One region of the Streptomyces sp. NPDC006339 genome, then DNA from elsewhere that is predicted to be linked to it. Evidence: riboswitches for the same ligand, from Rfam matches in the RefSeq annotation. Region 1 holds a riboswitch; each other region holds the start of a gene.

What was found. A riboswitch is a leader RNA that binds a small molecule or an ion and turns the genes downstream of it on or off. The one in region 1 is predicted to bind cyclic di-AMP.
Positions count from the first base shown of each region.
Region 2: another riboswitch for cyclic di-AMP. It lies ahead of ABZ135_RS36785 (LysM peptidoglycan-binding domain-containing protein); the one in region 1 lies ahead of ABZ135_RS34445 (M23 family metallopeptidase).
Region 3: another riboswitch for cyclic di-AMP. It lies ahead of ABZ135_RS11640 (transglycosylase family protein); the one in region 1 lies ahead of ABZ135_RS34445 (M23 family metallopeptidase).
Region 4: another riboswitch for cyclic di-AMP. It lies ahead of ABZ135_RS03530 (M23 family metallopeptidase); the one in region 1 lies ahead of ABZ135_RS34445 (M23 family metallopeptidase).

Region 1 covers NZ_JBEXQW010000064.1:15,317-22,462, forward strand. The annotation lists gene ABZ135_RS34425 (hypothetical protein) at 1-100, shown strand, start outside; gene ABZ135_RS34430 (pyridoxal-phosphate dependent enzyme) at 239-1,525, shown strand; gene ABZ135_RS34435 (MFS transporter) at 1,522-2,760, shown strand; gene ABZ135_RS34440 (PP2C family protein-serine/threonine phosphatase) at 3,101-4,312, shown strand; cyclic di-AMP (ydaO/yuaA leader) riboswitch at 4,551-4,698, shown strand; gene ABZ135_RS34445 (M23 family metallopeptidase) at 4,710-5,834, shown strand; gene ABZ135_RS34450 (aldo/keto reductase) at 5,883-6,848, shown strand; gene ABZ135_RS34455 (PrsW family intramembrane metalloprotease) at 6,932-7,146, opposite strand, start outside.
Region 2 covers NZ_JBEXQW010000079.1:2,922-10,067, forward strand. The annotation lists gene ABZ135_RS36755 (sugar isomerase) at 1-212, shown strand, start outside; gene ABZ135_RS36760 (class II fructose-bisphosphate aldolase) at 280-1,146, shown strand; gene ABZ135_RS36765 (histidine phosphatase family protein) at 1,187-1,858, shown strand; gene ABZ135_RS36770 (endonuclease) at 1,887-2,528, shown strand; gene ABZ135_RS36775 (hemerythrin domain-containing protein) at 2,660-3,229, shown strand; gene ABZ135_RS36780 (hypothetical protein) at 3,243-3,605, shown strand; gene ABZ135_RS36785 (LysM peptidoglycan-binding domain-containing protein) at 3,677-4,522, opposite strand; cyclic di-AMP (ydaO/yuaA leader) riboswitch at 4,527-4,682, opposite strand; gene ABZ135_RS36790 (class E sortase) at 5,116-5,847, shown strand; gene ABZ135_RS36795 (DUF6213 family protein) at 5,904-6,302, opposite strand; gene ABZ135_RS36800 (universal stress protein) at 6,299-6,469, opposite strand; gene ABZ135_RS36805 (CBS domain-containing protein) at 6,719-7,138, opposite strand.
Region 3 covers NZ_JBEXQW010000011.1:123,083-130,228, forward strand. The annotation lists gene ABZ135_RS11620 (nucleoside triphosphate pyrophosphohydrolase) at 1-455, shown strand, start outside; gene ABZ135_RS11625 (globin domain-containing protein) at 490-1,710, opposite strand; gene ABZ135_RS11630 (cytochrome P450) at 2,087-3,337, shown strand; gene ABZ135_RS11635 (transglycosylase family protein) at 3,456-4,526, shown strand; cyclic di-AMP (ydaO/yuaA leader) riboswitch at 4,784-4,954, shown strand; gene ABZ135_RS11640 (transglycosylase family protein) at 4,959-5,657, shown strand; gene eno (phosphopyruvate hydratase) at 5,929-7,146, shown strand, end outside.
Region 4 covers NZ_JBEXQW010000003.1:154,863-162,008, reverse strand. The annotation lists gene ABZ135_RS03535 (pitrilysin family protein) at 1-1,225, shown strand, start outside; cyclic di-AMP (ydaO/yuaA leader) riboswitch at 1,428-1,593, shown strand; gene ABZ135_RS03530 (M23 family metallopeptidase) at 1,606-2,376, shown strand; gene ABZ135_RS03525 (GntR family transcriptional regulator) at 2,547-3,230, shown strand; gene ABZ135_RS03520 (HPr family phosphocarrier protein) at 3,388-3,669, opposite strand; gene ABZ135_RS03515 (GNAT family N-acetyltransferase) at 3,864-6,731, shown strand; gene ABZ135_RS03510 (DUF5998 family protein) at 6,820-7,146, shown strand, end outside.

The DNA of each region.
Region 1 (7,146 bases):
GTTCCCCGAAGCCCCGCACACGCGCTGCGTCCGGGGCAGGGCGGGACCCGGCCCCGAGCCGGGCCGTCTGCTGATCGCCCTGGGAGTGGACCGGAACTGACCGGACCGCGTACGAGCCCGAGCCCGAGCCCGGTCCGAGCTCGCTCACGAGCACGGGCCTGAGCCCGTACGCCTCCGGTTCTTCCGCATGCCCGCGTACGCGCGGAGCCCCCCTCACCCCCCAAGGGACGCAGACCCCATGACGCACCCCGCCAACCTCCTGTCCGTCGCCGAGCAGACCGTCGGCCACACCCCCGTGCTGTGGATGGACGACGGCTACTGGGCCAAGCTCGAAGGCTTCAACTTCGGCGGCATCAAGGACCGCGCCGCCCTCCACATGGTCGAGCAGGCCCGCCGCCGCGGTGACCTGCGGCCGGGCGCCCCGATCGTCGAGTCGACCTCCGGCACCCTCGGCCTCGGGCTCGCCCTCGCCGGGATCCTGCACGGCCACCCCGTCCACGTCGTCACCGACCCGGGGCTCGAACCGATCGTGGAGCGGATGCTCACCGCCCACGGCGCCCGGGTCCACGTCGTGCCGGAGCCCAGCCCGCACGGCGGCTGGCAGCAGGCCCGGAGGGACCGGGTGGCCGAGCTGCTGCTCGCGCTGCCCGGGGCCTGGTGGCCCGACCAGTACGGGAACCCCGACAACCCGGAGGCGTACGCCGGGCTCGCGGCCGAGCTCGCCGGTCAGCTCGACCGGATCGACGTGCTGGTCTGCGCGGTGGGCACCGGCGGGCACTCGGCCGGCATCTCCCGCGCCCTGCGCGCCACCAGCAGCCCCGCCCTGGAACTCGTCGGGGTGGACTCGATCGACTCCACCGTCTTCGGGCTGCCGGCCGGCCCGCGTCTGATGCGCGGGCTCGGCTCCTCCATCCACCCGGCGAACGTCGACCACGGCGCCTTCGACGAGGTCCACTGGGTGGGGCCGGCGGAGGCGGTACGGGCGGCCCGCCGGCTGGCCGCCCGGCAGTTCGCGACCGGCGGCTGGAGCGTCGGCGCGGTCGCGCTGGTGGCCGGCTGGCTGGCCCGTACCCGGCCGCGCGGCACCCGGATCGCGGCGGTCTTCCCGGACGGGCCGCAGCGCTATTTCGACACCGTCTTCAACGACGAGTTCTGCGCGGCGCACGGACTGCTCGACGGGCCCGTACGGGAGGAGCCGGCGGCGTACGCGCCCGGCGAGCCGGTCCGCGGCTGGACCCGCCGGGTCCTCGACCGGCCCGGGCAGGCCCGCCCCGCCCGGGCCGACGTCGGCGGGACTGCCCCCGCCCGGACCGATGCTGGCGGGACTGCCCCCGCCCGGTCCGACGCCGGCCAGGCCCGCTCCTCCCAGGTCCGCCCCGCCCGGTCCGATGCCGCCGCCCAGGTCAGCCCCGCCCGGTCCGGTGCCGCCGCCCAGGCCCGCTCCATCCGGTCCGGCGCCGCGCCGATCCGCTCCTCCCAGGCCGGCGCGGTCGGGGCCCGCTCCTCCCAGGGCGGCGACCGGTGAACCTCTGGCGCCAGACCCGCGGCTTCGACCCGACCGTCCGTCTCCTCTTCCTCAACCAGCTCACCATCAACCTCGGCTTCTACATGCTGATGCCGTACCTCGCCGCGCATCTGGCCGACGGCCTCGGCATGGCGGCCTGGGCGGTCGGGCTCGTGCTGGGCGCCAGGAACCTGTCCCAGCAGGGCATGTTCCTGGTCGGCGGGGCGCTCGCCGACCGGCTCGGCTTCAAGCCGCTGATCGTCGCCGGCTGCGCGCTGCGGACCCTGGGCTTCGGGGCGCTCGCCTTCGCCCAGTCGCTGCCCGCGCTGCTCGCCGCCTCGCTCGCGACGGGGCTTGCGGGGGCGCTGTTCAACCCGGCGGTGCGGGCCTTTCTCGCGGCCGAGGCGGGGGAGCGGCGGCGCGTGGAGGCGTTCGCCCTGTTCAACGCGTACTACCAGGCGGGCATCCTCCTTGGACCGCTGATCGGGGTGGCCCTGACAGGGGTGTCGTTCCGGCTGACGTGCACGGTCGCGGCCGTCCTGTTCGCCGCGCTCACCCTCGTACAACTGCGGCATCTGCCGGTGCGCCGGTCCTCGGCGGCCGCGGACACCGCCGGGGAAGGGCGGAAGGGGCAGTTCCGTACGGTGCTCGGCAACCGCACGTTCTGGCTGTTCTCGCTGGCCATGACCGGCTCGTACGTGCTGTCCTTCCAGGTCTATCTGGCGCTGCCGCTCGCCGCCGGCGGTACGGCGGCGACCACGGCCCTGTTCGTGGTCTCGGCGCTGGTGGCGCTGGCCGGGCAGTTGCGGATCACCGCCTGGTGCAAGGCCCGGCTGTCGCGCGAGCGCTGTCTGGTGCTCGGACTCGCCCTGATGGGCGGCGCCTTCCTCGTCCCGGCGGGGCTGGGGCGTTCGCTGGTGGGGCTGCTGCTGTGCGCGGCGGTGCTGGCGGTCGCGAACGCGGTGCTCTACCCGTACGAGATGGACACGGTCGTCGCGCTGTCCGGGGGCCGCTGGGTGGCCACCCACTACGGGCTCTACAACACCGTCTGCGGGGTGGGCATCACCCTGGGGAACCTGGGGACGGGCGCCCTGCTCGACCTGACCGGCCGGTCGGCGGCGCCCTGGCTGGTGCTGTGCGCGGTCGGTCTCGGGTGCGCGGGGGCGATGGCGCTGCTGGCCCGGGGCGGACGGCTGGCCGAGCCGCCGCCCGTACGCCAACCGGCCGAGGAGGAGTCGCCGAGCCGCGCGGCCTGACGGCACCCTGGACAGGGCGCGGGTCCGTCCGGGGCCGGGCGGCGAGCCAGAGGACAGTCCAGACCAGTCCAGAGGACACGCCGAAGGGCAGTCCAGACGGCAGCCCGGGCGGCGGCAGTGCCGGCGCTGGTCCAGGCGGCGGTGCAGTCCAGGCGGCGGTGCAGGCGGGAGAGCACAGGTGGCGCGAGCAGCGGTGCGGCGCGGGCGGGGCCTCTCCGGTGGCCGCCGCGCCCGTCCGGCCCCGGGTCCGGCCTCCGGTCGGGCCGCCGACGCGTCCTCCTCCGGGGGCCGTGGGGCCTCGTCCGGTGTGCCCTCCGGCTCCGGCTCCTCCTCCGGTGCGGTGCGCGCAGGGTCCGGCGGTCCGTCGCCCGGCCCGTACCGCGGCGCCCGGCGTTTTCTGCGCGCGCTCCCTCCGCTGGTGATCGTGGGCGGGATCGTCTTCGACGCGTCGACCCCGCCCCAGTACACGGCGGCGCCGATGTTCTCGGCGGCGCCGCTGATCGCGGCCCCCTTCTTCTCCACACTCACGACGCTGCTCACGGGCATCGCCGCCGTCCTCGCCAGCGTCGGTCTGCACGTCTACAACGGGACGGTGGCGGAGATCCCCTCCCTGACCGAGAGTCTGACGGTCGCCACGGTCTCGGGCCTCGCGGTGCTGATCAGCCGGGTGGTGCGGCGCAGCGGCGAGCGGCTGGCCTCGGCGCGGGTGATCGCGGAGACGGCGCAGAAGGCGGTGCTGCCCACGCCCGCCGAGCGGATCGGGGGGCTGCAGATCGCCGCCCGGTACGAGGCGGCGCAGGCGGACGCGTTCATCGGCGGCGACCTGTTCGCGGTGCAGGACACCCCGCACGGGGTGCGGCTGGTGGTCGGCGACGTGCGGGGGAAGGGGCTCGACGCGGTGGAGGCCGTGGCCGTGGTGATCGGTGCCTTCCGCGAGGCGGCCGAGCAGGAGGCGACCCTCGAAGGGGTGGCGGCGCGGCTCGAGCGGGCGCTGGCCCGGGAGGGCACCCGGCGCGACGGTCTCGACGCGTTCGAGGGGTTCACCACGGCGGTGCTCGCGGAGATCCCGGGCGGTGACCGGGTGGTGCGGGTGGTCAACCGGGGCCATCCCGAGCCGCTGCTGCTGCGGGCGGACGGGGGTGTGGAGGTGCTGCGGCCCAGCGAGGCCGCGCTGCCGCTGGGGATGGGGGAACTGGCGGTGTGGCCGGACCGGGCCGACGAGTCGCCGTATCCGCCGGGTGCGACGCTGCTGTTCTACACGGACGGCCTGTCGGAGGCGCGGGACGCGGCGGGGGTCTTCTACGACCCGGGGGAGCGGCTCGCGGGGTGGATCTTCCCGGGGCCCGAGGAGCTGCTCGACGCGGTGGTGGCGGATGTGCGGCGGCACACGGGCGGGGGCACCACGGACGACATGGCGCTGCTCGCGGTGAGCCGTCCGGCGGTGGGGCAGCCGGAGCGGCGGCGGACGATGCCGGTGGTGCCGCCGGCCGACCGGGCGGTGGGTCCGCGCCGTGACGCGGGTGGTGACGCGGGTGGTGACGGGGCGCGGTGACAGGGCGCGGTACCAGGGCGTGGTGACAGGGCGTGGTGACGAGGTGTCGCTCCGATAACAATTGACGTAACGTCAGATACGGGGTTTGGTCCTGACGCCGTTCTGAAGGGAGGTCAACTCGGGCTTTTCCCTACCAATTCAGCTAATGATCAAGCGGAACGGCTTGGAATCGGGAGGCCACGTCTATTAACGTTCGATAACGCAGCGCGGTCGTCCCAGCCGTCGCAAGAGACGGCACCGTGCGCACGCGCCGAATCCCGTAAGGGAACCGGGGAACCACCACTTGGGGTGAATCGGGCCCCACCGCACTCGTGCGGCACCGCCCGTAGGAGACCTTCCTGCTCCGAACCCGTCAGCTAACCCGGTAGGCGAGAAGGAAGGAAAGGAGAGCGCCTCCGTGGCCTCCAACACCCCTGCTCCGCATACCCCCTTCGATTACTTCGACACCTCGGGGGCGTCGAGCGCCGCCGGCGCGGACGGGGAGGAGTGGAACCCCACCGAGGACTCCCTGCGGGACCGGGGCCGTGCCGGCGGGCGCCACCGGGTCGTCAAGCAGCGCTCCAACTTCGCCCGCTCCTCCACCGTGCTCGGCGTCGGCGTCATCGCCGCGGTCGGCGCCGGCGGTCTGGCCACCGCCCAGGAGAGGCCGCCGGTCTCCATAGCGCTGCCGGACGTCGACCTGCCCGACGCCTCCGAACTGCCCGGCATCGGCGAGCTGATCGGCGCGGACGGCAAGGGGGCCGAGGGGGCCGAGGGGGCCGAGGGCTCGGGAGGGTCCGGGGGTTCCGACGTCGTCGCGGCCGGGCACCAGGCCCAGCCGCTCACCGCCTTCACGCTCGCCGGCACCGACCAGGCTTCCGGCACCGAGGCGTCCGAGGCCCGGACGCAGACCGACGCGGGCGAGGCGCTGCGCGCCCGCATCCTCCAGCAGGCCGAGCAGCAGCAGGCCGCCGCGGACGCCGCCGAGAAGGCGGCCGCGGAGAAGGCCGCCGCGGAGAAGGCGGCGGCCGAGGCCGAGACCCAGGCGAAGGCCGCGGAGCAGGCGGCCGCCGAGGCGAAGAAGAAGGCCGAGGAGGAGGCCGCGGCGAAGGCCGAGGCCGAGCGCCTGGCCAAGCTCGCCGCCAGCTACGCCCTGCCGACCTCCTCGTACACGCTCACCTCGACCTACGGCGAGTCCGGCTCCATGTGGTCCTCCGGCTACCACACCGGCCTGGACTTCGCGGCCCCCACCGGCACCCCAGTCAAGGCCGTCCACAGCGGCACCGTGAAGTCGGCGGGATGGTCCGGCTCGTACGGCTACCGGGTCGTCCTGGAGCTCCAGGACGGCACCGAGATCTGGTACGCGCACCTGTCGTCGATGACGGTGAGCGCGGGTCAGTCGGTCGGCACCGGCGAGACCATCGGCCGCGTCGGCGCCACCGGCAACGTCACCGGGCCCCACCTCCACCTGGAGGTCCACACCCCGTCCGGCGACGGCATCGACCCGGCGGCCTGGCTCCGCTCCAAGGGCCTGACCGTCTAGTCCGGCCTGGCCGGAATACGCCCGGCGACCTCGGGGGTTGACCGACTCATGACCACTCTTCGCCGGCTGGGCACGTCCGATCTCCACGTCTTCCCGCTCGCCCTCGGGGGCAACGTCTTCGGCTGGAGCGCCGATGAGGCGCAGTCCTTCGCCGTCCTCGACGCCTACGCCGCCGCGGGCGGCAACTTCGTCGACACCGCCGACGTCTACTCCGCGTGGGCCGAGGGCAACGAGGGCGGCGAGTCGGAGACCGTCATCGGCCGCTGGCTCGCCTCGCGCGGCAACCGCTCCGACGTCCTCGTCGCCACCAAGGTCGGCGCCCACCCCCAGTACAAGGGGCTGAGCGCCACGACCGTCAAGGCGGCTGCCGAGGAGTCGCTGCGCCGTCTCGGCACCGACTACATCGACCTCTACTACACGCACTTCGACGACGAGTCCGTGCCCGTCGAGGAGATCGTCACCGCCCTCGACCAGCTCGTGAAGGACGGCAAGGTGCGGGCCGTCGCCGCCTCCAACATCTCCCCCGAGCGGCTGCGCGCCTCCCTCGACTTCGCCGAGGCCGAGGGCCTGGCCCGCTATGTCGCCCTTCAGCCGCAGTACAACCTGGTGTCCCGGGACACCTACGAGGGCCCGCTGCTGGAGACCGTCGAACGGGCCGGGCTCGCCGCCGTGCCGTACTTCGGACTCGCCTCCGGCTTCCTCACCGGCAAGTACCGGCCGGGCGGCGCCGTCAGCAGCGTCCGCGCCGGCAGTGCCGCCAAGCACCTGGAGACCGAGCGCGGCCGGAAGGTGCTGGCCGCCCTCGACGCGGTCGCCGAGGCCCACGACGCCGAGCTCGCGAGCGTCGCCCTGGCCTGGCTGGCCTCCCGCCCGACCGTCGTCGCCCCGATCGCCTCGGCCCGCACGGTCGAGCAGCTCCCCGCCCTCGTGGCCTCCGCCGAGCTGCGCCTGACGGACGCGGAGCTCGCCACGCTGACGAAGGCGTCGGAGGGCCAGGCTGGGCCGGACGCCTGAGCCGGACGGTGAGCCGGACGGCTGAGTCGGACGCCTGGGCCGGACGCCTGGGCCGGACGCCTGGGCTGGACGCCCGCGCCCGATCAGCTCCGGTACGGGTTGTAGCCGCCGTAGTCCAGATACTGCGGCGGCACCCACACCCGGCCGGTGACCCGGGCCGCGTGGGTCAGCGCGGGCGAGGCGACCTGGCGGCGCTGCCACAGATGGTGCAGCAGCTCCTGCTCGCGGGCCGTGAAGTCCGGCGCCGCCTGTCCGCGACGGGCCCGGTGGCGCAGGAACGCCAGGGTCGTCGCGAACG
Region 2 (7,146 bases), on a different contig from region 1:
CCGGGCTGCCCGCGCAGGTCCGCGCGACCGGGGCGGCCCTGTCCCACGCGGAGCTCGACCCGATGGCCGACCTCGTCCGGGCGCAGCGACTCGCGGTGGCCCTCGCCGAGCGCCGGGGCCTCGACCCCGACCGACCGCAGGGGCTCACCCGCTCGGTGGTCCTGGACGACGCCCCGGCCGGCTCCCCGGCCCCCGCCCCGGCCGGGTCGTGACGGTGCGGCGGGCCCGCGGCCGGCGTCCGCTCCCCCACCACCGCCCCGCTGACTGAGGAGAGTTCCCATGCCGCTGGTAGGAACCGGCGCCGTCGTCACGCCCGCCGCCCGCGCCGGGCACGGCGTCGGCGCGTTCAACGTCGTCCAACTGGAACACGCCGAGGCCGTCGTCGCCGGCGCCGCCGAGGCCGGTTCACCGGTCGTCCTGCAGATCAGCGAGAACGCCGTCCGCTATCACGGCGCGCTGGCCCCGCTGGCCGCCGCCGTGCTGGCCATCGCCGAGGCCGCGCCCGTGCCGGTCGCCGTCCACCTGGACCACGCGACCGACGCCGGTCTCGTCGCCCAGGCCGTCGAACTCGGCTTCTCCTCCGTGATGTTCGACGCCTCCGCGCTGGACTACGCCGACAACGTACGCGCCACGGCGCGGGTCGTCGCCCGCTGTCACGCCGCCGGCGTCTGGGTGGAGGCCGAGCTCGGCGAGGTCGGCGGCAAGGACGGCGTACACGCGCCGGGCGCGCGGACGTCGCCGGACGAGGCCCTCGCGTTCGTCACGGCCACCGGCGTGGACGCGCTGGCGGTGGCCGTCGGCACCTCCCACACGATGCTGACCCGCGACGCCGTGCTCGACTTCGCCCTGATCCGCGCCCTGCGCGCGGCCGTGCCCGTCCCGCTCGTCCTGCACGGTTCCTCCGGCGTGGCCGACGCGCATCTGACCCGGGCGGTCGACCACGGCATGACCAAGATCAACATAGCCACGCATCTCAACCACGTCTTCACCACCGCCGTCCGGCAGGCGCTCGCCGAGAACCCGGCCCTCGTCGACACCCGGCGCTATCTCGCCCCCGGCCGCACCGCCATGGGCCGCGAGGTCGCCCGTCTGCTCGCGGTGCTCAACGCCCCGGTCGTGCGGCCGGCGGACGCGCCGGTACGGTGAGGAGTCCCGGTCCGGCGCGGGCGAAGGGAGCAGTACGGCCATGGGTGACCTCCTCCTGATCCGCCACGGCCGGACGGAGTGGAGCGCCACCGGACGGCACACCGGCCGCACCGATCTGCCGCTCACCCCGGACGGCGAGGCCGAGGCGCGTGCCCTCGCCCCGTTCTTCGCGGGGCGCTCCCTCTCCTTCGTCCTCACCAGTCCGCTGCGTCGGGCCCGGGACACGGCGGAACTGGCCGGGCTGCGGGGCGCGGCGACGGACGAGGACCTGGCCGAGTGGGACTACGGCGGGTACGAGGGCCTGACCACGGCCCGGATCCGCGAGACCCGGCCGGACTGGTCGCTGTGGCGCGACGGCGTTCCGCCGCACCCGGACGGTCGGCCGGGAGAGACCGCCGAGGACGTGGGCCACCGGGCCGACCGCGTGCTGCGCCGGATCGCCCCCCTGCTCGCGGGCTCGGCCCAGGACGGCGTCGTGGTCGCCCACGGTCATCTGCTGCGGGTGCTCACCGCCCGCTACCTCGGTCTTCCGCCCGCCGAAGGGCGGCTCTTCCTGCTGAGGACGGCGACCGTGGGACGCCTGTCGACGGAGCACGGCCTTCCCGTCGTCGCCGGCTGGAACCAGCAACCCGTCGGAGAGCGGGCGCCTGGGGCGGAGCGTCGGAGCGGGGCGGAGCGTCGGGGTGGGGCGGAGCGTCGGGGTGCGGAATGAGCGTGGTGGACCGGAAGGAGCGAGCCTCATGCGTACCTCCGAGGTGATCGACAGGCTGCTGGACGCGCACGGGCGCACCTACGCCGACGAGGCCGGGATCACCCTGCGCGACAAACCCGCCCCGCTCTACCAACTGCTGGTCCTCACCGTCCTGTGCTCCGCCCGGATCAGCGCCGGGACGGCCACGGCGGCAGCGCGGGAGCTGTTCGCGGACGGTCTGCGCACGCCCAGAGCCATGGCGGACTCCGCCCGGCGAAAGCGTGTGGAAGCGCTCGGCCGGGCGCACTACGTCCGGTACGACGAGAGCACCGCGACGGCGCTCGGCGAGGGCGCCGAGCTGGTCCTCGACCGCTTCCGGGGCGATCTACGCGGACTGCGGGAGGAGGCCGGAGGGGACCTGGACGCGCTGCGCTCGCTGCTGCGGGAGGTGCCCAGGATCGGGCCGGTCGGCGCCGACATCTTCTGCCGCGAGGCGCAGGCCGTGTGGCCGGAGCTGCGGCCGTTCTTCGACCGGCGTTCACTCGCCGCCGCGGAGTCCCTCGGACTGCCCCGCACTCCGGCCGGTCTCGCCCGCCTCGTGCCACCGGAGGAACTGGCCAGGCTGGCGGCCGCCCTGGTGCGTGCGGGCCTGGCCGGCGGGTCCGCGCGGAAGCCGCGGGCCGACGCCTGAGACCGGAACGCCCGGGTTTGACCGCACGGCAATCGGCTAGACGCGGAGTCAAGGACGACACACGGACTCCGGGCGGCGACGTCCTGGACCGGTGGTCGTCTCGCACCGAACGCCACTCCGAAGGAGGGGTCATGAGCATGACGAGCGGTTCGCCCCGCACGGTCGAGCCCGAGGACGACATCCTGGAGCAACTGCTGGAGCAGCACGACCGGATCCGGCAGCTCTTCGCCGAGACGCTCGACTCGGAGGGCGACGCCAAGCAGCAGTGCTTCGACGAGCTGCGCGCGCTGCTCGCCGTACACGAGAGTGCCGAGGAGATGATCCTGCGGCCCGTCGCCAAGCGGGTGGCCGGCAAGGAAGAGGCCGAGGCGCGCAACGAGGAGGAGTCCCAGGCCAACAAGGAACTGGCCGAGCTGGAGGGGCTCGACGTCCACAGCGCCGAGTTCGACGCCCGGCTCAGGGCCTTCCAGAGCGCCGTGGAGGACCACGCGCGGCACGAGGAGCAGGAGGAGTTCCCGAGCATCCGCGCGGAGTGCGACATCGACGACCGCCGTTCCATGGGGCGCCGGCTGCGCGCGGTCGAGCGCATGGCCCCCACCCATCCGCACCCCAGGACCGCCGGCTCGACGGCCGCCCAGTGGACCGTCGGCCCGTTCGCGGCGATGCTCGACCGGGCCAAGGACGCGCTGCGTCGCGGCTGACCGGGAGGCCGTCATGGTGACACCTGTCGCGGTGGCCCGCGGCCAGGGGCTCTTCAACCTCGTCGGCGGCCTCTGGCCGCTGGTGTCGCTGAGGACCTTCGAGCGGGTCTACGGCCGCAAGACGGACGACTGGCTCCAGAAGACCTCGGCCGGCCTGCTGGCCGCCGCCGGGATCGGGATGCTGCGCGCGGCGAACACCCCCGAGGGCATGCGCGACGCCCGGCGTACGGGCGTGGGAACCGCCCTCACCTTCCTGCTCGTGGACCTCGTCTACGTACCCCGCGGGCGGATCAGCCCCGCCTATCTCATGGACGCGGCGAAGGAGACGGCCTGGCTCGTGGCGTGGTGGAAGGCCGGCCGCCTGGCCCGCCGGTGAGGCAGTCGCGCCGACGCGACGGGCCGCGCCCGCCAGGAGGCGGGCGCGGCCCGTCGCGTCGGACGCTCGGCTCAGTAGGCGCCGAAGACGTTGTCGATGGAGCCGTAGCGGTCGGCCGCGTAGTTGCAGGCGGCGGTGATGTTGGCGACGGGGTCGTACGGGTCGAAGGGCATGCCCGCCACGTGGTAGGCGCGGAAGGTGGGGTCGATGACCTGGAGCAGGCCCTTGGAGGGGGTGCCGGCGGCGGCGTTGGAGTCCCAGTTGTTGATGGCCAGCGGGTTGCCGGAGGACTCCCGCATGATGTTGCGGTAGATGCCGTCGTAGGTGCCGGGAATGCCGTTGCGGGCCATGACGTCGAGGGACTCGCGGATCCAGCCGTCGAGGTTGTTCGCGTAGGAGGCGGACTTCGCCGGGGCCGCCGCCTGGACGGCCGAGGCGGGGCGGGCGGCCGCGGCGCCCTGGCTGGAGGAGCTCTTCGCGGCCGTGCGCTGGGCCGGGGCGGCCTTGGTCCTGGTCGTCTTGGCCTGCTTGCGCGGGGACTCGGCGCGCGGCGCGGACGTCGCGTCGACGGTGAGCTTCAGGCCGGGCCGGATGAGGCTCGGATTGCCGCCGACGGCGGCCCGGTTGTCCTGGTAGAGCTTCTTCCAGCCGCCCCGCACCGCATACGCGTGAGCGATCTTGGAAAGCGAGTCGCCGCGGACGACGGAATACTTCACCGGCCCGGTTTTCGCGACCACGTGAACGGTCGCGACCTTTTCGACTGCGACGGAAGGCGTTCCCTGCGGCGTGACCGCTCCCGCGCCGGTCGCTCCGGCGAGCGGGAGGGCGAGTGCGGCACTGCCCGTGAGGCCGGCGGCGGCGATGCCACGGGCGAGCGGGGTGTTCTTGGGACGGCGGTGCTTCCCGTGTCCACGCATGGCGAGTTCCTCTCCTTCGCCTGCGAGGTGAGCTGTCGGGTTCGGGCAGGAGATGCCCGGCCGCGGCGGGCGCGGCTTCACCCCGAGCCGTGGCCGAAGGATCGGACACGGCGGAGAACCTGGGTCCCCCGCTCCTGCCGGGAAGGGTCGTGGGTGCGATGCCGGACGGTGGCAGGACTCGGCGTTTCCGTCCGGTTGACGCGTGACCGTATGCGAAGAAGAAGGACGAGAACAAGACGGGAATTAATCAAAGCAAATAGATCTCGGTGGCCGAAGAAAAGGATCATTCCGACCTCTCGCCAGCGGTTTCCCAATCCTTTTCCACAGCCGCGCACTTGACGTCCCGCCAGGCCCGCGCGCACCGCTCCTCCCGTGATTCAGATCACCCGGCTCATCACGTCGTCCTTTCAGTGGTGAAATACAGCCCTTGCGGGATTCCGCTCGCCATTCCGGTATTGCAGATGAATAAGCCGACATCGTCCGATTTGCCCGCGCGGTCAGCCCGCGCTCACGGCGGCGGCAGCGCGTAGCGTGGGAGATGTCGGAAGGTCCTCGGACGGCACGGCGCCGTCCCGGGGCCCCGGCGGATGACCATGGACCGTTCGCGCGCCCGTTCCCGCAGGGCCCGCCGGGTCGTCGCGACCCTCGCGGCCGTCGTCGCCACGGTCGTCGCCGTGCTCCTCGGCTGTGCCCCCGCCCCCGACCGGGGCGCCGCCGAGACGACAGCCGCCCCTGCTCCCCCACCGCGGGCCGCGCCCACGACCCCGCCCTCTCCCACCCCGACCCCCACGCCCGCCCCGGCACCTGCCGCCCGGCCACGGCCCGCCGACCTGGACATCCCGTCGATCGGCGTACGGGACCTGCGGGTCGTGCCGTACGAGGGGAAGACCGACGACCGCGCCGGCACCCGCATCCAGGACCGGGGCGTCGCCGCGAGCCCGTACGGGAAGCGGGGCGGCGTGGGTCCGGGGGACACCGGCAACTACCAGGTGACGGCGCACCGCCTCTCGGCGGGCGGGCCGCTGCGCGACCTGCCGGCCGTCGAGGTGGGCGACCGGGTGTTCGTGACGGCGGGCCGCGAGGTGTACGAGTACCGGATCACCGAGACCCGTACGACGTCCTTCCGCTCGGCCCGCTCGCTCGCCGAGCAGCGCGCCGCCGTCCCCGGTTCGCCCGGCGAGAAGCCCACCCGCGCGATGATCACGCTCTCCACCTGCGCGACGCCGGAGGACGACGCGGCCGGAAACTTCTGGCGGGACGCGCAGGGCAACCCGGAGCACCGTATCGACAAGATCGGCGTCCTGGTCGCGGTCCGCCCCGCGTGACGCGCGCCCGCGCGGGCTGCGCCGACTCCGCCCACTCCGCCCACTGCGCCCACGACCTACGACGGGCCGCCCTCGTCGCCCGGGTCCCCGCCCGTTTCCTCCGCGTCCGGTCCGTCCGGGCCGCTGTCGGCGGCGGGCTCGTCAGAGCCGGGGTCGGGGCCGTCATCCGGGGCGGCATCCGGGCCGGCGTACGCCGCTCCGAGCGCCTCACCGGTCCCCTCCTCGTCCCCGTCGGTCATCGGCATCAGCCCGATGCACTCGGCGTCGATCTGGTCGGCGATCTCCATGAGTCCGGTCGCCAGGGACAGGACCGTCGCGGGGTCGTGGTCCTCGTAGCCCTGGTCGGTGGCCTGCAGCCAGCCCGCGGCGACCTGGCGCAGCAGCCCGGTCATCTGGTCGGCGGGGACCAGGAGGTGGCCGTCGGCGAGGACGATGAAGGACGTGGGCGCGTTCACGAGGCGACCTCCGGACGGACGACGAGGACCGGGCACGAGGCGTGAGCCACCCTTGGCCCGCCGACGGAGCGGAACAGCGGGTCGGCCAGGCCGCCACGGCCCCGGCCGCCCATGACCGCCCGACTGCCCATGATCGGACGGGCACTGCGTGCGCCGGTGTCGTTCATGGCCGCGCCCTCCTGCTCCGGTCCGGTGCCGGCGGTTCGGGCCTGGGGGCCGGCGGCGGTGCCGGACGCGGGGCCTCCGGGTCGGGCGGGAAGGGTCGGGTCGGCGGGGCGGGGTGCGGATCGGTCGGGTCGCGGGGGAAGGGCTGGGTGGGCGGCCCCGTCGTCGGATGTGCCGTGGGCAGGGTGTGCGTCACGGTGCCTCGCCTCCTCGGTACGGGCGGGTCCGGCCGGGGTACCCGGCCCGAGCGCTCATGGGGTGGCCTCGGCGGACGAGATGTCCGCGAGCGCCGACGTGGGGTCCTTCTCGATGGCGAGGTCGCCAAGGGTGACGATGCCGACGACCCGGCCCTCCTCGGTGACGGGCAGGCGCCGCAGGGCGTGCTCGCGCATGAGGCCCACGGCACGGTCGACGCCTTCGTCGGGCCCTACCGTGACGGGGCGGTCGCTGCACACCGACCGGACCGTCGTGTCCGACGGGTCCTTGCCCTCCGCGAGGGCGCGGACGACGAGGTCGCGGTCGGTCACGATGCCGCGCAGCCGGTCGCCGTCGACGACCAGGACGTCCCCGATGTCGGCGTCGCGCATGACGCGCGCCGCCTCCGCGACGGAGGTGAGGACGCCGACGGTGACGGGATGGCCGGTCATGACATCGCGTACGGACTGGGTCATGTCTCCTC
Region 3 (7,146 bases), on a different contig from region 1:
ACGTTCTGCTCCAGGTCGTCTTCCACGCGCGGATCGCCGAGGAGGACACCGAGGAGCCGTTCTCCGTCGACGACGTGGCCGCCACGATCGTGGAGAAGCTGATCCACCGGCACCCGCACGTCTTCGGTGACGCGACCGCGACCACGCCGGAGGAGGTCAAGGAGCACTGGCGGCGGACCAAGGCCGTCGAGAAGCAGCGTGCGTCCGTGACCGACGGGATCCCGCTCGGCCAGCCCGGCCTCGCCCTCGCGGCCAAGCTCGCGAACCGCGTGCGCACCGCCGGCCTCGACGTGCCGCCGCCCACCGGCGACGGCATCGGTTACGAGCTCCTCGCCCTCGCCGTCCGCGCGGAGGCCGCCGGCATCGACCCGGAGACGGCCCTCCGAGCGGCCGGCCGGCTCTACCGCGACGCCATCCGCACGGCGGAGGGCGTACCCCCGACCGACCAGGACTGACGACGACGACCGGGGGCCCCGGCCCCGAGTCCCCTCACCCGGCCCACGGCTCGCGCGGTGCCCGGGCCGCCGGGTCGTGCCAGTGGAGTGGGGGTGGCTGGATCAGCCACTCCGCGCGGCTGGCGGGGCGCTGGGCGGAGGGGCCGACGGCCGGCAGCCGGTCGTGGAAGAGGCGGGTCGGGTCGGTGCCGAGGTGCTCGAGTTCCTCGGCGACCTCGGTGAGGAAGGCGGGCGGGCCCGCGAGGTAGACGTCGTGGGCCGGCCAGTTGAGGGTCGACCGCAGGGCCTGGACCAGGCGCTCGGTGGCCTGCTCGCGGGGGCGGCAGGGGGCCGGGGTGATGTAGGTGACGTGCAGCCCCGGCAGGAGGGCGCGCAGGCGCTCGGCCTCGGCCCGCCCGTACAGGTACTCCTTGGCGCGGGCCACGACGAAGAGCCGTCCCTCCAGCTCCGGCTCGTCCGCCGCCGCCTCTTCGAGGAGCGCGCGGACCGGGGCCCAGCCGGTGCCGGCCGCGATGTAGGTGCGGGGTTTGCCCGGCGGGGTACGGGCGGTCAGCGCGCCGCCCGGCGAGCTGAGCCGCAGGGTCTCGCCCACGCGAAGGGCCGAGGTCAGCGCGGTGCTCATCAGCCCGCCCTCGACCCGGCTGACGTGGAGGTCGAGGGTGCCGTCGGGGCGGGGCGCGTTGGCGAGGGAGTAGGTGCGCCACACCCGCGGCAGGTGGAGCGTGCTGACGCTCGCGTACTGGCCGGGCCGGTACGGGTAGGGCTGCCGGGGCCGCAGCGTCAGCAGGGTCAGGTCGTCCCCGTACCGGTCGTGCCGGACGACGTCGGCGTCCCACCAGGCGGGCTGTCCGGCCGCCACCGACTCCTGGGCGCCGGCCTTCATCAGGTCGGCGACCCGCCCGTACGCCTCGGTCCACGCCTTCTCCGCCGCGACCGTCCAGGCGGCCCCCGCCGTGTGCGCGAACGCGGCGAGCAGGCTGGTCCCGACCGCGCTGTAGAGCGCGGGCGTGGCCAGGAACCGGCGGTGGTCCCGCCCCAGCCGCCCCAGATAGCCGGCCAGCCCCGGGTCCTCGATGCGGGTCACCACGTGCGTGAGCGCGGCGAACAGCCGGTCGCGCTGCGGCGCCAGGTCCTCGGGGAAGAGCTCGCGGACGCCCGGGTTGTGCCAGAAGAGATGGGAGTAGAAGAACGTGACGGCGTGCTCCGCCCGTCTCTCGACGACCGCGAACGTGCTTCTGAGCAACTGGGCATCCACGCCCGTGAATCTAAGCCACGGGCCGTCACGGCACGTCCGGACAGCGGTACTTCGTCAGACCGCCGCGCCGCCGAAGAAGTCGATCAGGGCGGGAGCGAGGTCCCGCGCGGCGATCGCGCGCTCCTGCCCGGGCCGGGGAAGACCCGCAGGGTGAAGGAGCCGTCCGCGGCGCGAACGGGACGCTACCGGTCGCCACTGACACCGCCGGCCGCGCCAGCCGGCCGCCCCTCGGTCCCCCCCGGCGGCGCCGGCCGCCCGCAACCTCCCCCGCCGCGCCCGCAACCTCCCCCGCCGCGCCCCCGGCCGCCCCCGGTCACCCCCGCCCCTACCCCCGGTCGCCACGCCGCCCCGTGGCCGGTCCTTGTACGGTCGGGGCATGAGCACGCCCCCCGCACCCGAGCTCTTCACCTGGGAGTTCGCCACCGATCCCTACCCCGCGTACGCCTGGCTGCGTGAGCACGCGCCCGTGCACAAGGCCACCCTGCCCAGCGGGGTGGAGGCGTGGCTGGTGACGCGGTACGGGGACGCGCGGCAGGCGCTGGCGGACCAGCGGCTGTCGAAGAATCCGGCACATCACGACGAGCCGGCGCACGCCAAGGGGAAGACGGGGATCCCGGGGGAGCGCAAGGCCGAGCTGATGACGCATCTGCTCAACATCGACCCGCCGGACCACACCCGGCTGCGGCGGCTGGTGTCGAAGGCGTTCACCCCGCGGCGGGTGGCGGAGTTCGCGCCGCGGGTGCAGGAGCTGACGGACCGGCTCATCGACGGCTTCGCGGCGCGGGGGAGCGCGGACCTCATCCACGAGTTCGCGTTCCCGCTGCCGATCTACGCGATCTGCGACCTGCTCGGGGTGCCGCGCGAGGACCAGGACGACTTCCGGGACTGGGCCGGGATGATGATCCGGCACGGCGGCGGGCCGCGCGGCGGGGTGGCGCGGTCGGTCAAGAAGATGCGCGGCTATCTCGCCGAGCTCATCCACCGCAAGCGCCTCGCCCCGGGCGACGACCTCATCTCGGGGCTCATCAGGGCCTCCGACCACGGGGAGCACCTCACCGAGAACGAGGCCGCGGCGATGGCCTTCATCCTTCTCTTCGCCGGGTTCGAGACCACCGTCAACCTCATCGGCAACGGCGTCCACACCCTCCTGTGCCACCCCGAACAGCGCGAGCGCCTCCAGGTCTCGCTGGCGGCCGGCGAGACCGGGCTCCTGGAGACCGGGGTGGAGGAGCTGCTGCGGTACGACGGGCCGGTGGAGCTGGCCACCTGGCGGTTCGCCACGGAGCCGCTGAGCATCGGCGGGCAGGAGATCCCGGCCGGTGACCCGGTGCTCGTGGTGCTGGCGGCCGCGGACCGGGACCCGGCGCGGTTCGACGGGCCGGACACGCTCGACCTCGCGCGGCGCGACAACCAGCACCTCGGGTACGGGCACGGCATCCACTACTGCCTGGGGGCGCCGCTGGCCCGCCTGGAGGGGCAGACGGCGCTCGCGACCCTGCTGACTCGCCTGCCGGACCTGCGACTTGGCGTGGCGCCGGAGGAACTGCGCTGGCGCGGCGGGCTCATCATGCGCGGCCTTCGCACCCTTCCGGTGGAATTCTCCCCGGAGGTCTCCACCGCCCCGTAGCTGACGTCGCGCCAGAACTGTGATCTTCGCGTGATCCGCGCTGCATCGGCTTGTGACTTCCGTTCGAATGCCGCTACGTTCACCCGCAGTCTCAGCAGTCACGCGAAAGGCACTCCGTATGCGCTCCGGGAACGGACGTCACCGCAGACCCCGCCAGGCCCCCGCTCTCGTCGTCGCCGCGGGTGTGACCGGATCGGCCATGGCGCTGCCGTTGCTCGCCACCGGTTCCGCCTCCGCCGCCGACGCGGCGACCTGGGACCGGGTCGCCGAATGCGAGTCGGGCGGAGCCTGGAGCGCCAACTTCGGCAACGGACTCTACGGCGGGCTGCAGTTCACCCAGGAGAGCTGGGAGCGGCACGGCGGTCTCGCCTACGCGCCGAGCGCGGACCTCGCGAGCCGCGCGCAGCAGATCGCGATCGCCGAGAAGGCGCTCGCCGCCGGCGACACCCAGTGGGCCACCTGCGCCCCGATCGCCGGCCTGACGAACGACGGCGAGGCGCCGGACGTCGACCCGGGCCCCGGCGTCACGCCCAAGAAGCCCACGGGGCCGCTCCCCGAGTCCAACCGCACCGACGGCCTGCCGACCGGCACCACCGGTGCCACCGGCACCACGGGCAGCGGCACCGAGGCCGGGACCGGCACCGCCGACCCCTCGGCCACGGCCACGAGCCCCACCGCCCCGGCCTCCCCCACCGTGCCCCCGACGGCCCCCTCGACCGGCTCCACGACCGCGCCCACCGCCCCCGGCACCACCGCCCCCGGCACCCCCGGCACCCCCGTGACGCCCGGTACGCCCGTAACGCCGGACACATCCGTACTGCCGGGAACGCCCGGTGCGCCCGGTGCGCCCGGTGCGCCGGACGCGACCGCCCCCGGCACCGGCAAGCACCGGGGTGACGCCGCGACAGAAGAACCGGGCATGACGGACACCGGTGTCGAATCCGGGCGTCATGCCGCGCCGACCGACGGCGCGAAGGGCGGCGCGGGCGGCGCCGAGTCGGACAAGACGGACGAATACACCGTCAAGCCGGGTGACAGCCTGTCGGACATTGCGCAGGAGAACGGTCTCCTCGGCGGCTGGAGCGCCCTCTACGACGCCAACAAGGAGACGGTCGGGTCCGACCCGGATCTCATCCTCCCTGGTCAGAGCCTGGAGTTGCTGCCCGAACCGGCCGCGCTGGCGGAGTAGTTCGGGGGTTAATGTCCGTTCTGTGCGAGTGAGACATGAGTCTCTCTTGTCGAACGGGCGTGTCACGTCCGCAAACTTTGCTCATGTCGCCCCTCACCTGCGCAAACACCGCCTGACGGTGTGCAAGTAGGGGCGATTTTTCCGGGTTGATGGGCTTTGAACTTCCCCCGGCTCTGTGTCTACGGTCGTGACCGCTCGCCACCGCGGGCCCCCTCGACCGGAACGCCGAATCCTGCCGCCGGTCGAAGGGAACAGTCGTCGCGCAAGCGCCGAAGGCAGGAGCGGGGGACCCAAGGTAAGTGCCGCCCCCGGCCGTTGAGACAGACGGCCGAGGACCGGCTTGGGGTGAAGCCGCGTGCTGGTCACGCGGCCGGGCACTCACAGCCCGAACCCGACAGCTCACCTCGCAGGCGTCGGTGAGGGAGAATTTCCATGCTGCTTTCCGGCAAGGGCAAACACCGTCGTTCCTCCAAGGCCACCCGCGCCATCGCGCTCGCCGGTGCCGCCGGTGTCGCCGTCGCGGCCCCGCTGATGGGTGCCGCCACCGCCTCGGCCGCCACCGCCTCCGAGTGGGACGCCGTCGCCCAGTGCGAGTCCGGTGGCAACTGGTCCATCAACACCGGCAACGGCTACTACGGCGGCCTGCAGTTCTCGGCCTCCACCTGGGCCGCGTACGGCGGCACCGCCTACGCCCCGACCGCCGACCAGGCATCCAAGTCCCAGCAGATCGCCATCGCCGAGAAGGTCCTCGCGGGCCAGGGCAAGGGCGCGTGGCCGAGCTGCGGCGTGGGCCTCTCCAACGCCTCCTACAGCGGCGGCTCCACCGAGCAGGCGCAGCCGGAGCGGAAGGCCGAGCAGCCGACCACCCGCAGCGAGCAGCGCACCGCTCCGAAGACCGCGCCGAAGAGCACGGCCAAGAAGAGCGAGTCGAAGCAGACCGTCACCACCCCGACCGGCAAGAAGGTCCAGAAGGGCGACGGCGAGTACAAGGTCGTCACCGGCGACACGCTCAGCAAGATCGCCCAGGCGCACGGCGTCAAGGGCGGCTGGGCCAAGCTCTTCGAGCTGAACAAGGACATCGTCCAGGACGCCGACCTGATCTACCCGGGCCAGCAGCTCCACCTGAAGTAATCCGGGCGACTGCCCCTCCCCGCGGTGACCACCCCGGCCCGGAGCGCCCTTCCCCCGTGCGCTCCGGGCCGGGGTTTCCCCGTTCCGCCGCCTACCGGTGAGTAGGTAAGGGTCTTTCGTCCCCGGATGCATGCCCTTGGGTCCTTTTTCGTCCCAGGGGGCGGGCGCCCGGCTGGTCGGAGGCCCCCGGGCGGTTAGGCTCTTGTCGCAAGGCGAACGAGACCTTGCCGCATGCGTCACAACCAGCGTCACATCCCAGAAGGAGATGCTCGTGCCGTCCATCGACGTCGTCGTAGCCCGGGAAATCCTGGACTCCCGAGGCAACCCCACGGTCGAGGTCGAGGTCGGCCTCGACGACGGCAGCACCGGCCGTGCTGCCGTCCCGTCCGGTGCCTCCACCGGTGCGTTCGAGGCCCTCGAGCTCCGCGACGGTGACCCCAACCGTTACCAGGGCAAGGGCGTGGAGAAGGCCGTTCTCGCCGTCATCGAGCAGATCGGCCCGGAGCTGGTCGGTTACGACGCCACCGAGCAGCGCCTGATCGACCAGGCGATGTTCGACCTGGACGCCACCCCGGACAAGTCCTCGCTCGGCGCCAACGCCATCCTCGGCGTCTCCCTCGCCGTCGCGCACGCCGCCTCCGAGGCGTCCGACCTGCCGCTCTTCCGCTACCTCGGCGGCCCGAACGCGCACCTGCTGCCCGTTCCGATGATGAACATCCTGAACGGCGGCTCGCACGCCGACTCCAACGTGGACATCCAGGAGTTCATGATCGCGCCGATCGGCGCCGAGTCCTTCTCCGAGGCCCTGCGCTGGGGCACCGAGGTCTACCACACCCTCAAGAAGGTCCTGAAGGACAAGGGTCTGTCCACCGGCCTCGGCGACGAGGGCGGCTTCGCCCCGAACCTCGGCTCCAACCGCGAGGCCCTCGACCTCATCCTCGAGGCCATCAAGCAGGCCGGCTACGTCCCCGGCAAGGACATCGCGCTCGCGCTCGACGTCGCCGCCTCCGAGTTCTACAAGGACGGCTCGTACGAGTTCGAGGGCAAGTCCCGCTCGGCCGCCGAGATGACCGAGTACTACGAGGAGCTCGTCTCCGCGTACCCGCTGGTCTCCATCGAGGACCCGCTGTTCGAGGACGACTGGGCCGGCTGGAAGGCCATCACCGAGAAGCTCGGCAGCAAGGTGCAGCTCGTCGGTGACGACCTGTTCGTCACCAACCCCGAGCGCCTCGCCCGCGGCATCGAGGAGGGCTCCGCGAACGCCCTCCTGGTCAAGGTCAACCAGATCGGCTCGCTGACCGAGACCCTGGACGCCGTCGAGCTCGCCCAGCGCAACGGCTTCAAGTGCATGATGTCCCACCGCTCCGGCGAGACCGAGGACGTCACCATCGCCGACCTGGCCGTCGCCACCAACTGCGGCCAGATCAAGACCGGCGCCCCGGCCCGCTCCGAGCGCGTCGCCAAGTACAACCAGCTCCTGCGCATCGAG
Region 4 (7,146 bases), on a different contig from region 1:
CGACGCCCCGCTGGACGCCGAGCCCGAGGGCCTGGACGGCGTCGCCACGATCATGGCGCGGGCGCTTTCCGAAGGCACCGACCAGCACAGCGCGGAGGAGTTCGCCGCCGAGCTGGAGCGCTGCGGCGCCACCCTCGACGCGCACGCCGACCACCCCGGCGTACGCGTCTCCCTGGAGGTCCCGGTCTCCCGGCTGCCCAAGGCGCTCGGCCTGCTCTCCGAGGCCCTGATCGCCCCGGCCTTCGCCGAGACCGAGATCGAGCGTCTGGTGCGCAACCGCCTCGACGAGATCCCCCACGAGACGGCCAACCCGGCCCGCCGGGCCGCCAAGCAGCTCTCCAAGGAGCTGTTCCCGGCCTCCGCCCGGATGTCCCGGCCCCGCCAGGGCACCGAGGAGACCGTCGGCGCGATCGACGCCGCCGCCGTCCGCGGCTTCTTCGACGCCCACGTCCGGCCGGCCGCGGCCACCGCCGTGGTCGTCGGCGACCTCACCGGCGTCGACCTGGACAAGGTGCTTGACGAGACGCTCGGCGCCTGGACCGGCGCTCCGGCCGCGCCCCGCCCCATGCCGCCCATCACGGCCGACGACACCGGCCGGGTCGTCATCGTGGACCGCCCCGGCGCCGTCCAGACGCAACTGCTCATCGGCCGCGTCGGCGCCGACCGCCATGACCGCGTCTGGCCGGCCCAGGTGCTCGGCACGTACTGCCTCGGCGGCACCCTCACCTCCCGCCTGGACCGCGTCCTGCGCGAGGAGAAGGGATACACGTACGGCGTGCGGGCCTTCGGCCAGGTGCTGCGGTCCGACGGCAAGGGCAACGGCGCCTCGATGCTCGCCATCAGCGGCTCGGTCGACACGCCCAACACCGGCCCGGCGCTCGAGGACCTCTGGAAGGTGCTGCGCACCCTCGCCGCCGAGGGTCTGACCGACGCCGAGCGGGACGTGGCGGTGCAGAACCTGGTGGGCGTCGCCCCGCTCAAGTACGAGACGGCCGCCTCCGTCGCGGGCACGCTCGCCGACCAGGTCGAGCAGCACCTCCCGGACGACTACCAGGCCCGGTTGTACGCGCGGCTGGCCGAGACGGGCACCGTCGAGGCGACCGCGGCCGTGGTCAACGCCTTCCCGGTGGACCGGCTCGTGACCGTGCTCGTCGGTGACGCGTCGAAGATCGCGGAGCCGGTGCGGGCGCTCGGCATCGGTGAAGTGACCGTCGTCACCGGCTGATTGAGCCGACGTCACGGACGACGAAGGACCCCGGCGACCTGGTTCGCCGGGGTCCTGTCGTATGTCCGTATTGTCGTCAAGGATGCCTGAATGCCCTGTGGCATGTCTTACAAACACCCGAGTCTGTTTGCCGATCGACTGAAGATCGGCCTAGCGTCGACCCGGCTGTCCGGCCGTTGCACCACGCCGCATCCGCGGCAACGGACAGTCATCGCCGAGTCCCCGTAAGGCGCGAGCCTGGGGAGCCGGGGACCCGCACGCAGTCCCTGGGGTGAATCGGACGCCTTCGCTCCGCGCGGAGGGGCCCGTAGGAGACCTTCCTGCTCCGAACCCGTCAGCTAACCCGGTAGGCGAGAGGGAAGGAAAGGATCAGCCACTACATGGCGTTCACCCGTGCCACCGGGAAGCATCGTGGTCCGAGCCGCATGGCGCGCCGCAACGCCGGCCTCGTCGGCGTGGCGACCCTCGCCACCACCGGCGTCATCGGCACCCTCGCCTCCCCGGCGTTCGCCGCCGACACGGAGGAACCCTCTCCCGAGGACACCGGCCTCACCCAGGTGATCACCGAGGAGTCCCTCGCCGAGCGGGTCGACGCCCAGGCCGCTGCGCAGGAGAAGGAAGCCTACGAGGCCGCCGCCCGCGCCAAGGCCGCCGCCGAGGCGAAGCGCAAGGCCGAGGCCCGCGCCAAGGAGGTCCGCGCCGCCAAGGAGCGCGCCGCCCGCGAGGCCGAGCGCAAGCGCCTGAACTCCTTCCAGCTCCCCGTCGCCGGCACGTACGTGTCCACCGGCTACAAGACCGGTGGCTCGCTCTGGTCCTCCGGCAGCCACTCCGGCATCGACTTCCACGCCTCCTACGGCAGCAAGGTCGTCTCCGTCGGCTCCGGCACCGTCGTCGAGGCCGGCTGGGGCGGCGCGTACGGCAACAACATCGTCATCCGGATGCACGACGGCACGTACACCCAGTACGGCCACCTCTCCGCGATCAGCGTCTACGTCGGCCAGAAGGTCACCCCCGGCGAGCAGATCGGCATCTCCGGCTCCTCCGGCAACTCCACCGGCCCGCACCTCCACTTCGAGGCGCGCACCAGCGCCGAGTACGGCTCGGACATCAACCCCCTCTCCTACCTCCGCGCCCGCGGCGTCGACGTCTGACCCGACGGACCCCGCTCACGCGACGGGAAAAGGCCCCGGCTCCTGCGAGCCGGGGCCTTTTCGTTCCCCGAATTGCCGGGCGGCATCGGAAATTCCGGCGTCCTGCAATAGAGTCGCCGGACAAGCGCCGCTCGAATGGGGTTTCGCGCGGATCACAGGGGAGGTCGGACATGCGCATTCCCGCGCACTCGGTATGCACGGCGATCCGGGACGACATCGTCTCCGGGGTGTTCGAGCGGGGCGCCCGGCTGACGGAGGAGCAGCTCGCCCGCCGCTACGGGGTCTCCCGGGTCCCGGTCCGCGAGGCCCTGCGCACGCTGGAGTCCGAGGGCTTCGTCGTCACCCGCCGCCACGCCGGCGCCCAGGTCGCCGAGCCCACCGAGCAGGAGGCGGCCGATCTGCTCGAGATGCGGTCGCTGCTGGAACCGCTGGGCGCCGCCCGGGCCGCCCAGCGGCGCACCGACGCCCACCTCAAGGTGCTGCGCGGCCTGGTCAGGCTGGGCCAGGAGCGGGCCAGGCGGGGCCGGGGCGAGGACCTGGCCGCGCTCGGCGGCTGGTTCCACGAGACCCTGGCGCAGGCATCCGGGAGCCCGCAGCTCACGGCGCTGCTCACCCAACTGCGGCACAAGATCGCCTGGATGTACGTGGTCGAGCCGGCCGATCGGCCCGTGGAGGCGTGGGCCGAGCGCGGGGCGATCGTCGACGCCGTGGCGCGCGGGGACGCCGAACGGGCCCGGGCCCTGACCGCGCTGCACGTGGAGCACGCGCTGCCGCTGCACCGGCTGAAACGGCCGGAGCGGGCGCCTGTGAGGGTTTCGCAACATGTCGTCAACATCGCGGGCCGGCGGAATTAACACGGGCGCCGTATATAAAGGGTGGGGGAATTCCGGGGCGCTGTTCATGCTGCCCGAATTCCGGTGCCCGCCGAATTCCGCGCACAAAAGAAGCCGGGCCCGACGGAATTCCGTCGGGCCCGGCTTCTTGTCGAACCGTCGTCGGGGAGGAGACGGGTCAGACGGTCTCGGGGAGCTCCTCGAGACCCTCGGCGACCAGCTTCGCCAGGCGGTCGAGCGCGGCCTCGGCGCCGTCGGCGTCCGAGGCGAGCACGATCTCCTCGCCGCCCTGGGCACCCAGGCCGAGCACCGCGAGCATGGACGCGGCGTTGACCGGGTTGCCGTCGGCCTTGGCGATCGTCACGGGGACGCCGGCGGCCGTGGCGGCACGGACGAAGATGGAGGCGGGGCGGGCGTGCAGGCCCTCGGCCCAGCCGACGTTGACGCGGCGCTCAGCCATGGTGGTTGCCCTTCAACTTTCAGCGGTTGTCTAGACCAGTCTCTCACGGGTGGCGACATGCTCTCGTACCGACCTGCGGCCCCGGCGGGACGGCCGTTCGGCCTTCCCTACCTTGCCCGCAGCGCACCCGCCGCGCGACCGGTGCTCCCGTCACGACCGGTGCCGCTGTCGTACCCCCGCCGTACGCTTGCCCCATGCAGAGCGCGTCCGAACAGTCGCAGCAGCCGGAACACGCGTATCCCGACCACTGGGAAGCGGACGTGGTCCTCCGGGACGGCGGCACCGCGCGCATCAGGCCCATCACCACCGACGACGCCGACCGGCTGGTCAGCTTCTACGAGCAGGTGTCGGACGAGTCGAAGTACTACCGCTTCTTCGCGCCCTACCCGCGCCTCTCCGCCAAGGACGTCCACCGCTTCACCCACCACGACTTCGTGGACCGGGTGGGACTCGCGGCGACCGTCGGCGGCGAGTTCATCGCCACCGTGCGCTACGACCGCATCAACGACCAGGGGCGCCCCGCCTCCGCGCCCGCCGACGAGGCCGAGGTCGCCTTCCTCGTCCAGGACGCCCACCAGGGCCGCGGCGTCGCCTCCGCCCTGCTCGAACACATCGCGGCCGTCGCCCGCGAGCGCGGGATCCGGCGGTTCGCCGCCGAGGTGCTGCCCGCCAACAACAAGATGATCAAGGTCTTCACGGACGCCGGCTACACCCAGAAGCGCAGCTTCGAGGACGGGGCCGTCCGCCTCCACCTCGACCTGGAGCCCACCGACCGCTCCCTCGCCGTCCAGCGCGCCCGCGAACAGCGCGCCGAGGCGCGTTCGGTGCAGCGGCTCCTCGCCCCCGGCTCCGTCGCCGTGATCGGAGCCGGCCGCGCCCCCGGCGGCGTCGGCCGGACCGTGCTGCGCAACCTCCTCGCCTCCGGCTACACCGGCCGCGTCCACGCGGTGAACGCCGCCCTGGAGGAGGGGCCGCACCACATGGAGGGCGTCCCCGCCTTCCGCTCCGTCGCCGACATCGGCGAACCCGTCGACCTCGCCGTCGTCGCCGTCCCCGCAGAGCGCGTCCCCGAAGCCGTCGCCGACTGCGGCGAGCACGGCGTGCGCGGCCTGGTCGTGCTCTCCGCCGGATACGCGGAGAGCGGCGCCGAGGGCCGCGAGCGCCAGCGCGCCCTGGTGCGCCAGGCCCGCTCGTACGGGATGCGGATCATCGGGCCCAACGCCTTCGGGATCATCAATACGGCCGAGTCCGTCCGGCTGAACGCCTCGCTCGCCCCCCAGATGCCGGCCGCCGGGCGGATCGGGCTCTTCACCCAGTCCGGCGCCATCGGCATCGCGCTCCTCGCCGGGCTGCACCGGCGCGGCGCCGGGCTCTCCTCCTTCCTCTCGGCCGGCAACCGCGCCGACGTCTCCGGCAACGACCTCCTCCAGCACTGGTACGACGACCCCGCGACCGACGTCGTCCTCCTCTACCTGGAGTCGATCGGCAACCCCCGCAAATTCACCCGGCTCGCCCGCCGGACGGCCGCCGTCAAGCCCGTCGTGGTGGTCAAGGGCGCCCGGCACAGCGGCAGCGCCCCGCCCGGCCACCGCGTCCCGGTCACCCGCATCCCGCACGCCACGGTCTCCGTCCTGCTGCGGCAGGCCGGCGTCATCCGGGTCGACACCGTCACCGAACTCGTCGACGCGGGCCTCCTCCTCGCCGACCAGCCCCTGCCGGCGGGCCCCCGGGTCGCCATCCTCGGCAACTCCGAGTCCCTCGGCCTGCTCACCTACGACGCCTGCCTCACCGAGGGCCTGCGCCCGCTGCGGCCCCTCGACCTCACCACCGGCGCCACCCCCGCCGACTTCCGCGCCGCGCTCACGGCCGCCCTCGCCGACGACACCTGCGACGCCGTGGTCGTCACCGCCATCCCCTGGGTCGGCGAGAACGGCGCCACCGAGTCCGGCGACGGCGAGGTCCTCGCCGCGGCTCTCCGCTCCGCCGTCGCCGCCGCTCCCGGCCCCGCCAAGCCGGTCGTCGTCGTCCACGTCGAGATGGGCGCCCTCGCCGAGGCCCTGTCCGCGGCCACTCGCACCCGCCCCGCCGGCCCGCCCGCCCCCGCGCCCGCTCCGGCCCCCGCCACCGAGGCCCGGGCGGACGAGCCGGCCGGACCCGACGACGCCGCCGACCGGACCCCCACCCGCGGCCCCATCCCCGCCTACCCCGCCGCCGAGCGGGCCGTCCGCGCCCTGGCCGAGGCCGTCCGCTACGCCCAGTGGCGCCGCCAGACCGCCGCCGACCCCGGCCGGGTCCCGGAATTCGAGCACATCGACGAGACCGGCGCCGCCGCGCTCATCGACCGGATCCTCGGCGAGCCCACCACCGACACGCGCGGCGTCACCCTCGGCGCCGAGGACGCCCGCGCCCTGCTCGGGCGGTACGGGATCGAGGTCCTGCCCACGCTGCCCGCGCCCACCCCCGACGACGCCGTCCGGGCCGCCGCCCGCCTCGGCCTCCCCGTCGCCCTCAAGACCACGGCCCCCCACCTGCGCCACCGCCCCGACCTCGGCGGCGTACGCCTCGACCTCGCCACCGAGGAGCAACTGCGCACGGCCTACGCCGAGCTCACCGAGACCCTCGGCAAACCGGAGGAGCTCCAGCCGGTCGTCCAGGCCATGGTGCCGCGCGGCGTCGACACGGTCGTCCGCGCCGCCATCGACCCCGCCGTCGGCGCCGTGCTCTCCTTCGGCCTCGCCGGAGCCGCCTCCGAGCTCCTCGGCGACATGTCCCACCGGCTCGTCCCGGCCACCGACCGGGACGCCGCCGACCTCGTCCGCTCCATCCGCACCGCCCCCCTCCTCTTCGGCTGGCGCGGCTCCGCCCCCGTCGACACCCCGGCCCTCGAAGAGCTGCTGCTGCGGGTCTCCCGGCTCGTCGACGACCACCCGGAGATCGTCGCCGTCTCCCTCGAACCCGTCGTCGTCGCCCCCCGCGGCCTCTCCGTCCTCGGCGCCACCGTCCGCCTCGCCCCGCCCCCGCCCCGCACCGACCTGGGGCCCCGCCGCCTCCCGAGCTACTGACACCGGGCGGAAGGAGCGTGCCGTGAGCGAGTCGCCGAGCAGCGGCGGAGGACCGGAGGGGGCCCCGCCGCCCCGTAGGATGGAGTCCATGGCGAAGACCGGTACGACGACCCAGGGGCTGCGCGCGGCGATCGAGCGCAGCGGCTACTACCCGGCACTCGTGGCCGAGGCGGTGGAGTCCGCCGTCGGCGGCGAGGCCGTCACGTCGTACGTGGTCCACCAGGAGACCACCTTCGACGCCAACGAGGTCCGCCGCCACGTCACCGTCCTCGTCCTCACGGCCAACCGCTTCATCGTCAGCCACACCGACGAGCAGGCCGCCGACAGCAGCTCCCCGACGCCGTACGCGACGACCTCCACCGAGTCCGTGAAGCTCGACCGGATCTCCTCGATCGTCGTCAGCCGCGTCGTCTCC